DNA from 3 places in the Streptomyces sp. NPDC092296 genome. Region 2 is predicted to be linked to each of the others. Evidence: riboswitches for the same ligand, from Rfam matches in the RefSeq annotation. Region 2 holds a riboswitch; each other region holds the start of a gene.
What was found. A riboswitch is a leader RNA that binds a small molecule or an ion and turns the genes downstream of it on or off. The one in region 2 is predicted to bind cyclic di-AMP.
Positions count from the first base shown of each region.

Region 1: linked by a shared signal. The riboswitch ahead of ACIQGZ_RS04980 (transglycosylase family protein) and the one ahead of ACIQGZ_RS28945 (C40 family peptidase) in region 2 are both predicted to bind cyclic di-AMP.
Region 3: linked by a shared signal. The riboswitch ahead of ACIQGZ_RS11175 (NlpC/P60 family protein) and the one ahead of ACIQGZ_RS28945 (C40 family peptidase) in region 2 are both predicted to bind cyclic di-AMP.

Region 1 is NZ_JBIVRB010000001.1:1,071,604-1,076,369, forward strand. Features, by position in the region: gene ACIQGZ_RS04975 (cytochrome P450) at 1-1,254, shown strand, start outside; cyclic di-AMP (ydaO/yuaA leader) riboswitch at 1,412-1,577, shown strand; gene ACIQGZ_RS04980 (transglycosylase family protein) at 1,580-2,539, shown strand; gene eno (phosphopyruvate hydratase) at 2,745-4,031, shown strand; gene ACIQGZ_RS04990 (septum formation initiator family protein) at 4,117-4,608, shown strand; gene ACIQGZ_RS04995 (DUF501 domain-containing protein) at 4,665-4,766, shown strand, end outside.
Region 2 is NZ_JBIVRB010000025.1:9,535-14,300, forward strand. Features, by position in the region: gene ACIQGZ_RS28940 (DUF1707 domain-containing protein) at 119-781, opposite strand; cyclic di-AMP (ydaO/yuaA leader) riboswitch at 1,359-1,581, shown strand; gene ACIQGZ_RS28945 (C40 family peptidase) at 1,584-2,171, shown strand; gene ACIQGZ_RS28950 (8-amino-7-oxononanoate synthase) at 2,239-3,456, opposite strand; gene ACIQGZ_RS28955 (DEAD/DEAH box helicase) at 3,591-4,766, shown strand, end outside.
Region 3 is NZ_JBIVRB010000003.1:157,867-162,632, forward strand. Features, by position in the region: gene ACIQGZ_RS11165 (NYN domain-containing protein) at 265-1,566, shown strand; gene ACIQGZ_RS11170 (NlpC/P60 family protein) at 1,730-2,761, shown strand; cyclic di-AMP (ydaO/yuaA leader) riboswitch at 3,133-3,282, shown strand; gene ACIQGZ_RS11175 (NlpC/P60 family protein) at 3,293-4,366, shown strand; gene ACIQGZ_RS11180 (class I SAM-dependent methyltransferase) at 4,453-4,766, opposite strand, start outside.

The DNA of each region.
Region 1 (4,766 bases), on a different contig from region 2:
CCTGCGCACGCCCCTGACCTGTTCACCTTCGAGTTCGCCGCCGATCCGTACCCGGCGTACGCCTGGCTGCGCGAGCACGCACCGGTGCACCGCACCACCCTGCCGAGCGGTGTGGACGCGTGGCTGGTGACGCGGTACGCCGACGCCCGGCAGGCGCTGGCCGACCCCAGGCTGTCCAAGAACCCGGTGCACCACAGCGAGCAGGCGCACCGCTCCGGCCGGGTCGGCATCCCCGGGGAGCGCAGCGCCGACCTGATGACGCACCTGCTGAACATCGACCCGCCCGACCACACCCGGCTGCGCCGGCTGGTCTCCAAGGCGTTCACCCCGCGCCGGGTCGCGGAGTTCGAGCCCCGGGTGCGGCAGCTCACCGACCGGCTGCTGGACTCCTTCGCGGCCCGGGGCAGCGCCGACCTGATCCATGAGTTCGCCTTCCCGCTGCCGATCTACGCCATCTGCGACCTGCTGGGCGTGCCGCCGGAGGACCAGGACGACTTCCGCGACTGGGCCGGGATGATGATCCGCCACGGCGGCGGCCCGCGCGGCGGTGTCGCCCGCGCGGTCAAGCGGATGCGGACGTACCTGGCCGAGCTGATCCACCGCAAGCGCGCGGAGCTGACCGCCGAGCCGCAGCCCGGCGAGGACCTGATCTCCGGGCTGATCCGGGCCGGCGACCACGGCGAGCACCTGACCGAGAACGAAGCCGCCGCGATGGCCTTCATCCTGCTCTTCGCCGGCTTCGAGACCACCGTCAACCTGATCGGCAACGGCACGTACGCCCTGCTGCGCAACCCCGGTCAGCGGGCGCTGCTCCAGGAGTCGCTGGGCCGGGGCGAGACCGGGCTGCTGGCCGGCGCGGTGGAGGAGCTGCTCCGGTACGACGGCCCGGTGGAGCTGGCCACCTGGCGGTTCGCCACCGCGGAGCTGACCATCGGCGGCACGGCCGTCCCGGCGGGCGATCCAGTGCTGGTGGTGCTGGCCGCCGCCGACCGCGACCCGGAGCGGTTCGACGGGCCGGACACCCTCGACCTGGCCCGCCGCGACAATCCGCACCTGGGCTTCGGCCACGGCATCCACTACTGCCTGGGCGCGCCGCTCGCCCGGTTGGAGGCGCAGGCGGCGCTGACCGCGCTGCTCACCCGCCTCCCCGATCTGCGGCTCGCCGCCGATCCGGCCGACCTGCGGTGGCGCGGCGGTCTGATCATGCGCGGCCTGCGGGAGTTGCCGGTGGGCTTCACCCCGGTGGCGGAGTGAGCGGATGACCGACCGACAGTAGGCACGCCGCGACGATGGGTTTGCCTTTGTGTGATGTTCGTGATGTCGGGTTGTTATCCATCAGACGAACTGTCTAGGCTCCCGTCCATCCGCTGACGCGGGCCCCGGAGCGTGGGACGCCGAGTCCTGTCCACCGTGCTCCGGGCCACCGAGACCGACCTTGAGGACAGGAGCGGGGGAACCAGGTAAGCCGCCGTGCGCCCAACCGGTGCGCGGCTCGGGGTGAAGCCGCCTCCGCGCGGCCGGGCCACCTCCCGGTCCGAACCCGACAGCTCACCTCGTAGGCGTCGGAGAGGGACCCCTCATGCTGCTTCCCGGCAACGGCCGCCATCGCCGCATCCGCCCCAGCCAGACCAAGAAGTTCGTCGCCGTCGCCGGTGTCACCGGCGCGGGCATCGCGCTCCCGCTGCTGACGGCGGGCGCCGCCTCCGCCGCCTCCACCGCCACCTGGGACAAGGTCGCCCAGTGCGAGAGCGGCGGCGACTGGGCGATCAACACCGGCAACGGCTTCTACGGCGGCCTCCAGTTCACCCAGAGCACCTGGGCGGCCTACGGCGGCTCCGCGTACGCCGACCGGCCGGACCTGGCGACCAAGGGCCAGCAGATCGCCATAGCGGAGAAGGTGCTGGACGGTCAGGGCCCCGGCGCCTGGCCGGTGTGCTCGGTGCAGGCCGGGCTGACGGCGGGCGGCCCCGCCGCGAGCGTGGACACCGGCGGCAGCCCGGTCTCCTCCGCCACCACGGACGCCGCCTCGCGCGGCAGCGCCCGGGACGACCTGGGTGCGGCCGACTCCACCGCCGCCAAGGACACCGCCCCGACCCAGACCGAGCACCTGCCGACCTTCGACGGCACGGCCGGCTGGGACGCTGAGGACGGCGTCTACTGGTACCAGGAGGACGACTCCTGGCACTGGACCAGCCACAAGGACGTCTACCAGCAGCACCTCGCCGCGGCCGAGCAGCAGGCCGCGACCGCCGCGACCCCGGCCAAGGGCACCGCGAAGCCGGCCGGGAGCACCGCCAAGCACGCCGCCGCGCCCGCCGCCGAGACGGCCGCCACCCCGGCGAAGAAGTCCACCCCCCGGCACGCGGCCCCCGCCCCGGCCGGCGGCCGGTACACGGTCGTACCGGGCGACAACCTCTCCGCCATCGTCGAGGCCCACCACCTGGACGGCGGCTGGCAGCACCTCTACCAGGAGAACCGCTCCACCGTCGGCGCCGACCCCGACCTGATCCTGCCGGGCCAGGTGCTGACCCTCGGCTGACCGGCTGCGCACCGCTGCTGACGCCCCGCCGGCGGCCGCTCCCGACCTCCCGGGACCGGCCGCCGGGTGCGGTGCCGGGCACCGCGCTACCGATGGGTAGAAGTGTTCGACCGGCGAGACAGGGCCCGGGTAGCGGTGGTCGTGACGGCCGGTGCGGTTAGGCTCTGGTCGTAACGACTTCATATCCGCCATAAGGAGATGCCTCGTGCCGTCCATTGATGTCGTCGTAGCCCGGGAGATCCTCGACTCGCGAGGCAACCCCACGGTCGAGGTCGAGGTCGGCCTCGACGACGGCAGCACCGGCCGCGCGGCGGTGCCCTCCGGCGCCTCCACCGGCGCCTTCGAGGCGCTGGAGCTGCGCGACGGCGACAAGTCCCGCTACGGCGGCAAGGGCGTGGAGAAGGCCGTCCTCGCCGTCATCGAGCAGATCGGCCCGGAGCTGGTCGGCTACGACGCCACCGAGCAGCGGCTGATCGACCAGGCGATGCTCGACCTGGACGCCACCCCGGACAAGTCCTCGCTCGGCGCCAACGCCATCCTGGGCGTCTCGCTCGCCGTGGCGCACGCCGCCTCCGAGGCGTCCGACCTGCCGCTGTTCCGCTACGTCGGTGGTCCGAACGCGCATGTGCTGCCGGTCCCGATGATGAACATCCTGAACGGCGGCTCGCACGCCGACTCCAACGTGGACATCCAGGAGTTCATGATCGCCCCGATCGGCGCGGAGTCCTTCTCCGAGGCCGTCCGCTGGGGCGTGGAGGTCTACCACACCCTCAAGGGCGTGCTGAAGGAGCGCGGGCTCTCCACCGGCCTGGGCGACGAGGGCGGCTTCGCCCCCAACCTCGACTCCAACCGCGAGGCGCTGGACCTCATCGTCGAGGCGATCAAGAAGGCCGGCTACACCCCCGGCAAGGACGTCGCCCTGGCGCTGGACGTCGCCGCCTCCGAGTTCTACAAGGACGGCGCCTACCAGTTCGAGGGCAAGGCGCTCTCCGCCGTCGAGCTGACCGAGTACTACGCCGAGCTGGTCGCCTCCTACCCGCTGGTCTCCATCGAGGACCCGCTGAACGAGGAGGACTGGGACGGCTGGAAGACCCTCACCGAGAAGCTCGGCGACAAGGTCCAGATCGTCGGCGACGACCTCTTCGTCACCAACCCGGAGCGCCTGGGCCGCGGCATCGAGTCCGGCACCGCCAACGCGCTGCTGGTGAAGGTCAACCAGATCGGCTCGCTCACCGAGACGCTGGACGCGGTGGAGCTGGCCCAGCGCAACGGCTACCGCTGCATGATGTCGCACCGCTCCGGCGAGACCGAGGACGTCACCATCGCGGACCTCGCCGTCGCCACCAACTGCGGCCAGATCAAGACCGGCGCCCCGGCCCGCTCCGAGCGCGTCGCCAAGTACAACCAGCTGCTGCGCATCGAGGAGATCCTCGACGACGCCGCCGAGTACGCCGGGCGCGGTGCCTTCCCGCGCTACAAGTACGAGGGCTGACAAGGCAGTTCGGCCACCGGTGCCCCGGCGCTCACCCTCTGGGGTGGGCGGCGGGGCATCCGTACGACCACGGAGGGGACGCACCATGGCGATCCGCAAGGCGACCCTGCCCGCACGCGGCCCCGGCACCCGCCGACCCGCGAGCGCCCCCCGCCCCCGGACCCGCTTCCGCTTCACCGGCCGGGCCGCCGTGCTCGCGCTGGTGCTCTGCTCGCTCATCGCGGCGCTGGCCTACCCCACCCGGCAGTTCATCGCCCAGCGCGCCGACATCGCCGCCCAGCGGGCCGCCGCCGAGCAGGCCCGCACCCGGGTCCAGGAGCTGCGCCGGGAGAAGGCCCGTTGGCAGGACCCGGCCTTCGTACGGGCCCAGGCCCGCGAGCGGCTGCACTACGCCATGCCCGGCGACACCCCGTACGTCGCGGTGGACCCGGCCGCCGGCCGGCCCGGGGACCCCGACGACGCGGCCGCCCGGGGGACCTCCCGGCAGCCCTGGTACACCAGCGTCTGGGAGTCGGTGGACGCGGCCGACCGCACCGTGCGCCCGGCCCGCAAGCCCCCGGCCGCCCCTGCCCGGTAAGACCCCCTTCACAGCCAGCACCGCACAGCCGCCCCCGCACGAGACAGCGCCCCCACATGACCACTGCCGAAGAACCCAACGCGCCCGTCGGCCCCGCCGACGTGGCCGCCATCGCCGCCCAGCTCGGCCGGGTGCCGCGCGGGCTGCGCGCGGTCGCC
Region 2 (4,766 bases):
CGCACGGGGCGCGGGTAGCTGCCGCGAACAGTCCCGCACCCCCGTGGCGGGCTGGGCGCGCAGTCCCCCGCGCCCCTGGCCGGCGCCCGGCCGGGCATCTGCCGCCCCGGGGCGGATCTCAGTGGTGGAAGGGGGCGTCGGACTCCCGGACGACGCGGAGGTGGCCGAGGACACTGCGGCCGGTGATCCGGATGACGGGGCCGTCCGCCCGGCCGGGGTGGTCGCCGGGGGTGGACCGCTTGCCGAGGAGCGCCGTGCCGGTGTCGTACACCTGGGCGTCGTCCGGCACCACCATCTCGACCTTGCCGCAGAAGGACCCCGCCTCGATCACCACCTCGCGCCGGGTGAAGACGGCATGGCTCAGGTCCAGGACCAGCGCGCCGAAGCGTGCCCGGAAGGCGCTCAGCGGCGGCACCGGCCACTGGCCGCCCCGGCGCAGCTTGCTGAGCACCACGACCACCGGCTCGCCGTCCCCCGGGGCCACGGGCGCGGTCGGGCGGCCGTCGGTCTCGGCGGGGAGGTCGCGGGTGAGCGGTGCCAGCTCGGCCAACGTACGGGCGCTGTAGGCGGCCTCCAGGCGCTCCGCGTGCTCCTCGGGGGTCAGCCGGCCCTGGGCGAGGGCGTCGGCCAGCCGGGCGGCCGTACGGTCGCGGTCGTGGTCGGCCGCGCGCAGGTCGGCGGCGGGCAGATCGGCGGCGGGCAGATCGGCGGCGGGCAGGTCGGCGGCGCTCGGATCGATGGCGGCGTCGGACCAGGGGCGGGTGGGCTTGGAAGCGGTCACCGGGCACTCCTGCTGCTGCTCTGCATGGAGAAACACGATATATCGCGTCTTGACACCGGTCAACACGCCCATCGCCACGGCAGCGGGTGCGAACGGCTGCGAAGGGGCGCGCGGTGAGCCGGTCGCGCCGGGCGGCTGACCGTCCCTCACCCCCTGGCCAGCGCATCCTCCCCTGACAACGCGTCCGCCGCCGATGCGTAGCGGGGCAGTTCCACCGAGCGACCCGGACGGGTGAGCGGACCACCCGTCCGGGCGCAGCGACGGCGTGTCGCCCGCGTGCCGTAGCCCGCTCCCCCGAATGCAGGAACGAACGCTCGTCGAACACTCCGCCGAGCGCCCCGTGAGCCCCCGTCGTGCCCCCGGTGACGCAGGTGTATTTCCGCAGGTGAAAGGAGAGTTGGGAATTGCGTACCAGGGTTCTGAGGGGTTGAAACCTGATCTGCCGAACAAGGCTTCAGCGGCCCCCGTCGGGCGGGTGACAAGAGTCACAAATAGCCGTCTCAAGATGAAGACGGGTCAGAAATCTGCCAATACTGGCGGCCGAACGCGACAAGTCCCCGTCACCGAGGCGGGGCGGTCCGGGCGGACGCCAAATCCCGCCACCGACCCGGATGCCAGGCGCGAGCTGTTTGCGGCGGGAGCGGGAGACCCAGGTACGGCGGGGTGCGTGAGCCCGGTCGCGGCAGTGCCGCGGCAAAGGTTCATCAGTGCCCCTTGGGGTGAAGCCACTTCGGTGGCCGGGCAGCTTTCGGTGCCCGAATCCGACAGGTCATCTTTCGCAGGCGGTTCCGGAAGGACTCGCATGTCTGCGACGTCTCGCACCCATGCCGGCAGGGCTGCCCAGCTCGCCGCCGACGCTGCCCCCGCAGCGCCGGTCGGCGCCGAGGAGGACGGTAGTACCCCCTCCCACCAGGGCGGTCGTCCGGGCTGGCAGCGTGGCCGGCTGATCAACCGGGTCGGCGCCACCGCCGTCCTGACGGCCGCCGCGATGGCCGGGGTCGGGCTGGCGCCCGGCTTCGCCACCCCGGCGGAGGCCGCGACGCTCTCGGCGAAGGCGCTGAGGATCGCCGCGACCAAGAAGGGGGCGCCGTATGTGTACGGCGCCGCCGGGCCGACCCGGTTCGACTGCTCGGGTCTGGTGATGTGGTCGTACCGGAAGGCGGGCAAGAAACTGCCGCGCACCGCACAGGCGCAGTACAACAAGGCGCACCACATCAAGAAGAGCAGCCTCAGGACCGGCGACCTGGTCTTCTTCCACCACGGCTCCAGCGTCTACCACGTCGGCATCTACGCCGGGAAGGGCAAGATCTGGCATGCCCCGCACAGCGGTGCGCGGGTGCGGCTGGAGAAGATCTGGGACAAGAGCGTCTGGTACGGCCGTATCGGCTGACCGGTAAATCCGGTAATCAATCCCGCCCGGCCGCCCTTCGGCGGAAGCGGTCGGGCGGGATTGCCGGTTATCCGAACGCATTCTCCGGAGCCGTCCGGGAAAGCACCTCGACGGCCCGGGTGAGCTGTGCGTCGGTCAGATCGGCGCGGGCGGTCAGCCGCAGCCGGGACTGGCCGTCGGGTACGGACGGCGGGCGGAAGCAGCCGACCCCGACCCCGGCCGCCCGGCAGTCGGCGGCCCAGGCGACGGCCTCCTCCGGGGAGGGGGCGCGTACCGAGACCACCGCCGCGTCCGGTCGGCCGGCCCGCAGCCCGGCGGCGGTGAGGCGGTCGGCCAGCAGCCGCGCGACCTCGCGGGCGCGGGCGGCGCGCTGCGGCTCCTCGCGCAGCAGCCGCAGCGCGCCGAGGGCCGCTCCGGCGGCGGCGGGGGCGAGCCCGGTGTCGAAGATGAAGGTGCGGGCGGTCTCGGTGAGGTGCCGGATGACCCGGCGCGGGCCGAGCACCGCCCCGCCCTGGGAGCCCAGCGACTTGGAGAGGGTGACGGTGACCACGGTGTCCGGCGCCCCCGCCAGGCCGCTGCCGGCCGCCGCGCCCGCCCCGCCGGGGCCGAGGACGCCCAGCCCGTGCGCGTCGTCGACCAGCAGCGCCGCGCCGTACTCCCGGCAGGCGGCGGAGAGGTCGGCCAGCGGTGCGGCGTCGCCGTCGACCGAGAAGAGGGAGTCGGTGACGACCAGCGCCGGGCCGCCGCCGTGCCCGGCCAGCGCGGCGCGCACCGCGCCGGGGTCGCGGTGCGGCACCGGGCGGACCTGGGCCCGGGAGAGCCGGCAGCCGTCGATCAGCGAGGCGTGGTTGTAGGCGTCGGAGACGACCAGCGTGCCCGGGGCGGTGAGCGCGGTGAGCGCGGCGAGGTTGGCCGCGTAGCCGGAGGAGAGGACCAGGGCCGCCTCGGTGCCGCAGAAGGCGGCCAGCTCCGCCTCCAGCTCGGTGTGCAGCTCGGTGGTGCCGGTGACCAGCCGGGAGCCGGTGGCGCCGCCGCCCCAGCGCAGCGCCGCGTCGGCGGCGGCGCGGGTCACCCGGGGGTGGCGGACCAGGCCGAGGTAGTCGTTGCTCGCCAGGTCCAGTACGGGGTCGTCGCTGGCCCGGCTGCGCAGCGTCCGGGTCAGTCCGGCGCGGGCGCGCTGCTCCGCCCGGGTGTCCAGCCAGTCGAAGACGGCGGCCGGGTCGGGGTGGGCGGGGCCGGCCGGGTGGGTCGGCGGGGCCTGGTCGGCGGCGGTGGGGTGGGCCATGCCGGGCACTCTGGCACGGCCCGGCGCGGGGCGGCAACGCGCCGCCGGTCACCCGGGCGGCCGGTGTCGCACCGGGTGGGGCCGCCGAGTGCCGAGCTTTGCCGGGTACCGGGCCGACCAGGCAGTATGGGGCAGTGACCCTCATCGACGAGCTGCCCGGCAGCGCAGATCCTGACACCCTGTTCGAAGTCTTCGCCGGCTGGGCCGCGGAGCGGGGGATCACGCTCTACCCCCACCAGGAGGAGGCGCTGATCGAGATCGTCTCCGGGGCGAACGTCATCCTCAACACGCCGACCGGCTCCGGGAAGAGCCTGGTGGCGGCGGGGGCGCACTTCACCGCGCTGGCGCGCCGGGAGCGGACCTTCTACACCGCGCCGATCAAGGCGCTGGTGTCGGAGAAGTTCTTCGAGCTGGTGAAGATGTTCGGCACCGCCAACGTCGGCATGATGACCGGCGACGCCAGCGTCAACCCGACGGCGCCGGTGATCTGCTGCACCGCCGAGGTGCTGGCCAGCATCGCGCTGCGGGACGGCGAGCGGGCGGACATCAGCCAGGTGGTGATGGACGAGTTCCACTTCTACGCCGAGCCGGAGCGGGGCGTGGCCTGGCAGGTGCCGCTGATCGAGCTGCCGCAGGCCCAGTTCCTGCTGATGTCGGCGACGCTGGGCGACGTCCGCCGCTTCGAGGCGGATCTGCGGCGCCGCACCGGGCGGCCGACCACGGTGGTGAAGTCGGTGGAGCGGCCGGTGCCGCTGTTCTACGAGTACCGCCGCACCACCATGCACGACACGCTGGAGGAGCTGCTGACCACCGGGCAGGCGCCGGTGTACGTGGTGCACTTCACCCAGGCGGCGGCGGTGGAGCGGGCGCAGTCGCTGATGAGCATCAACATGTGCAGCAAGGCGGAGAAGGACGCCATCGCCACCCTGATCGGCAACTTCCGGTTCACCACCAAGTTCGGCCGCAATCTGTCGCGTTTCGTCCGGCACGGCATCGGGGTGCACCACGCCGGGATGCTGCCCAAGTACCGGCGGCTGGTGGAGCGGCTGGCGCAGGCGGGCCTGCTGAAGGTGATCTGCGGTACGGACACCCTGGGCGTCGGCGTCAACGTACCGATCCGCACCGTGCTGTTCACCGCGCTCAGCAAGTACGACGGGCAGCGAGTGCGGCTGCTGCGCGCCCGGGAGTTCCACCAGATCGCCGGGCGGGCCGGCCGGGCCGGCTTCGACACCGTCGGCCAGGTGGTGGCGCAGGCGCCCGAGCATGTGGTGGAGAACGAGAAGGCGCTGGCCAAGGCGGGTGACGACCCG
Region 3 (4,766 bases), on a different contig from region 2:
AGAGCTGGAGCGGCGGCCGGGTCGCAGGGGCAGCAGCCCGCTGCGCGGGGAGCGGCCGATGACGCCGGGACCGGGGCGGGCGCGACCGGCGCCGCCGTCCCCGGCACCGACGGCGCCCCCGGCTCGGCCGCGACCGATCCGGCAGCCAGTGCGGAAGCCGAGGGCAGAGCGGGAGCCGAGGGCACTGCGGGAGCGGACGGCACTGCGGGAGCCGGCGGCACTGCGGAGGCTGGTGCGGAAGCCGGTGGCGGCGACGGTGAGCGGCTGGACCGGCCGCTCCCCGAGGGCGTACGCCGCCGGGTGGTCGGCATAGCCGCTGACGCCCTGGGCACCCTGCCCCTGGGCGAACTCCCCGCCGGGCTGCGCCCGTACGCCAGGTTCACCCCCGCCCGCCGGGCCCGGTACGCGGCGACCGCGCTGGCCGCCGCGCTGGAGGCGGAGCCGCTGTTCCGGCTGCGGATCGCGGAGCGGCTGCGGCTCGGCCAGCCCGATCTGGTACGGGCGCTGGAGGGCGGCACCGTGCCTCCCGCCGCCGACCCGATGGATGTGGCCGCCGCGGCCTACCTGGTGCGCTCGGCCGGCTGGAGCCGGCTGGTCGCGGAGGCCGGCGAGGAGGTCGAGCGGGCCGACGCCGAGGGCGCGGCCGCCGAGGCGGTACGGCTGGCGGAGAAGCTCCAGGGCGAGCTGCTCGCGCTGCGCGCCTCCGCTCGGGCCGACGCCGACCGGCTGCGCGGCGAGGTGGACGCCGCCCGGCGGGAGTCCGAGGCGCTGCGCAAGAAGCTGCGCAGCCTGGAGAGCGACACCCGCCGCGCCGAGGCGGCGACCCGCAAGGTGACGGCCGAGCTGGAGGCGGCGCGGGCCACCGCGCAGGCGGAGCGCGGCAGCGCCGAGGCGGAGACCCGGCGGCTGCGGCACCGGGTCACCGAGGTGGAGTCGGCGTTGGAGGCGAGCCGCCGCAACGCCCGCGAGGGCCGCAGCGTGGAGGACATGCGGCTGCGGCTGCTGCTGGACACGGTGCTGAACGCGGCCCAGGGCCTGCAACGCGAGCTGGCGCTGCCGGTGGCCCGCATCCGGCCCGCCGACCTGGTGGAGGCGGTCGCCCCCGGGGCGGCCTCGCCGCACGACGTGGCCCGGCGGGCGCTGGCCGAGGACGACCCGGCGCTGCTGGACCAGCTGCTGGCGCTGCCGCAGGTGCATCTGCTGGTGGACGGCTACAACGTCACCAAGACCGGCTACCCCATGCTGCCGCTGGAGCAGCAGCGCATCCGGCTGCTGGGCGGCCTGTCGATGCTGGCGGCGCAGAGCGGCGCCGAGGTGACCTGCGTCTTCGACGGGCAGGACCTGGACACGCCGGTGATCATGGCTCCGCCGCGCGGGGTACGGGTGCGGTTCAGCCGCACCGGTCAGACGGCGGACGAGCTGATCCGGCAGCTGGTGCGGGCCGAGCCGGTCGGCCGGCCGGTGGTGGTGGTCTCCTCCGACCGGGAGGTGGCCGACGGGGTGCGCCGGGCGGGGGCGCGGCCGGTCTCCTCGGCGCTGCTGCTGAAGCGGCTGGTGCGGACCTGAGGCCGGACTTGTCCTGACTTACGGTCATGACCGCACTCTGCGGGGCGGTGCGGCGTCCGCCGGGCTTGGCCGGACAACGGATCTTCACTATGGTCTGTCGTCAAACCCCCATCCCGACCGTCACTCGCGCGAGTGGTGTTTGCAGGACTAAGGAGCACCTCCCTTGGCGTCCCACCGCCGTCCCAAGCAGCCGAGCCGTGCCCGGGTCTCGGTCCTGACCGCTGCGGCCGCGACCGCCGTCGCCATCTCCGCCCAGGCCGGTGCCGCGCACGCGGACCCCAAGCCGACCAAGGACCAGGTGAAGGCGAAGGTCGACAAGCTGTACGAGGAGGCCGAGGAGGCCACCGAGCAGTACGACGGCGCCAAGGAGAAGCAGCAGCAGCTGCGCAAGCAGGCGGCTCAGCTCCAGGACCGGGTGGCCCGCCAGCAGGCCGAGGTGACCGAGCTGGAGAGCGGCCTCGGGGCGGTGGCGGCGGCGCAGTACCGCTCGGGTGGCATCGACCCCACCGTGCAGCTGGTGCTCTCCTCCGACCCGGACGACTTCCTCGCCAAGGCGTCCTCCTCGGACCAGGTGAGCGCCCAGCAGGCGGACACGCTGCGCCGGCTCCAGGAGCAGCAGCGCTCGCTGGACCAGCAGAAGGCGGAGGCGGCGGCGACGCTGGCCGAGCTGGACCGCACCACCACGCAGCTGAAGCAGGGCAAGGCGCGGATGCAGGCCCGGCTGCACGAGGCGCAGACGGTGCTCAACACCCTCACCGCGCAGGAGCGGATCGCGCTGGAGGCGGCGGACGCCCGCGCCTCGCGCGGCGGCATGGAGCGGGTGGACCTCAGCTCGCTGCCGGCCGCGCACGGCTATGCGGCGGTGGCGTTGCAGGCGGCCCTCGGCAAGCAGGGGTCGGCCTATGTCAGCGGCGGGATGGGCCCGAGTGTCTTCGACTGCTCCGGGCTGATGAAGTGGGCGTACGCGCAGGCGGGCGTCACGCTGCCCCGGATCGCCAGCGACCAGGGCATGGTGGGGGTCGCGGTGCCGTCGCTCGCCGCCGCGCAGCCGGGCGACCTGATCATCTACTACGGCGGCAGCCACGTCGGGATGTACGTCGGCAACGGTCTGGTCGTCCACGCGCCGCGCCCCGGCAAGTCGGTGGAGGTGGTCTCGGCCAGCTCGATGCCGATCTCCAAGATCCGCCGGGTCTGACGGCGGCGCTGCCGCGAGCGGCCACCGCCGTACGGTCGTGCTCAGTACCCTTCAGCAACCATGCCAGGCCCGGCTTTTCGGACAAGCCGGGCCTGTCGGCTGCTGCGGCGGCGAGTGAGGTCGGCCACGGTGATCGGCCGCCGAAGCGCTTCACAGCGCCGAACGATCAGCTCAGGGTCAGATGTCGACTACCCTTTGTGGTAATTCCGAAGAAATCTTGTCGCCACCGGGACTTTTTACCTACAAGGATTTGAACGGATCACAGTTCAGTTACTAGTGTCTGGCGACGAGCCACCGTGAAGTGATCAGCCGACGTGGGTGACGGCGGTGGCTCCCGCCGAGTTCGAGACGCGGCAGGACAGGGTGCTGTCCTCCAGGGGATGCCGTCGATCGGAGCCGGGGAACCAACTTCCTCGGGGTGAATCGGCGTCAGGGCCGGCCAACACCGGCTGAGGCGTCGTAGGGCATGCTTCCAGCCCGAACCCGTCAGCTCACCCGGTAGGCGGACGTAGGAAGAAGGAGTCCGCCTTCGTGGCGTCCCACCGCCGTCCCAAGCAGCCCAGCCGCGCGCGCATATCCGTCCTGACCGCCGCAGCAGCCACCGCCGTCGCCATCTCCGCCCAGGCCGGAGCCGCCCACGCGGCCCCCAAGCCGACCAAGGACCAGGTCAAGGCCCAGGTCGACAAGCTCAATGAGCAGGCCGAGGTCGCGACGGAGAAGTACGACGGCGCCAAGGAGAAGCAGCAGCAGCTCCAGAAGCAGGTCAACCACCTCCAGGACCAGGTGGCCCGGCGGCAGTCCGAGGTCTCCTCGATGCAGAGCACGCTCGGCCAGGTCGCCGCCCAGCAGTACCGCAGCGGCGGTATCGACCCGACCGTGCAGCTGATGCTCTCCTCGGACCCGAGCCAGTTCCTGGACAAGGCGTCCTCGCTCGACCAGGCGAGCAGCCAGCAGACGGACGTCCTCAAGGAGCTCCAGCAGCGGCAGCGCAAGCTCGACCAGGACAAGGCCGAGGCGCAGGACAAGCTCGCCGAGCTGGACAGCACCACCAAGGAACTCAAGGCGTCCAAGGCCGAGGTGCAGCAGAAGCTCGCCAAGGCGCAGGAGCTGCTCAACACCCTCACCGCCCAGGAGCGCGCCGCACTCCAGCAGGCCGAGGCCGACGCCGAGCGCGCCTCGCGCGCCGCCGCCCGCGGCCCGCTGACGACCTCCGGCGCCACCGGTGGCACCACCAGCACGGCGGGCGCCGCCTCCAGCTATGCCGCCGCCGCGATCGCCGCCGCCGAGTCCAGGCTCGGTTCGCCGTACGTCTACGGCCACGTCGGCCCGTCCACCTTCGACTGCTCCGGCCTGATGCTGTGGGCCTACGGCCAGGCGAACGTCTCGCTGCCGCGCACCTCGCAGGCGCAGGCCAGCGCCGGTACGAACATCGGCACCAACATCGCCAACGCCAAGCCCGGCGACCTGATCATCTACTACAGCGGGATGAGCCACGTCGGCATGTACGTCGGCAACGGGCAGATCATCCACGCCCCGCACACCGGCGCGGTGGTCCGCTACGAGTCCGCCACGGTGATGCCGATCGCCCGGATCGTCCGGATCTGACGCACCGCTGACCCAGCGCTGACGCGTGTTCCCGGGGCGCCGCCGACGGCGACACCCCGGGAACACGCGTCTCCGGGGCCGGCTGCTCAGCCGGGCAGGCGGCGGAGCCCCAGGGTGTTGTCGACGCGGGTGGCCGGCTTCCCGTCGGGGCCCTGCTGGATGCGTTCGTGCTCCTCGCTGACCAGGACCTCCCACCGGTCGCGCGGCAGGTCCAGCGCGGCCAGCAGCTCCAGCGGGGTGGGGAGGTCCACCTCCTGCTCGGGCCCGTGCTCCCAGGGCGGCGGCCCGGCGTGCCCGACCACCAGCAGGACGCCGCCCGGGGCGACGGCTGCGGCGGCGGTCCGCAGGATCTGTTCCCGGGGTATGCCGGGGGAGTGCAGGAAGTGCGCGGAGACCAGGT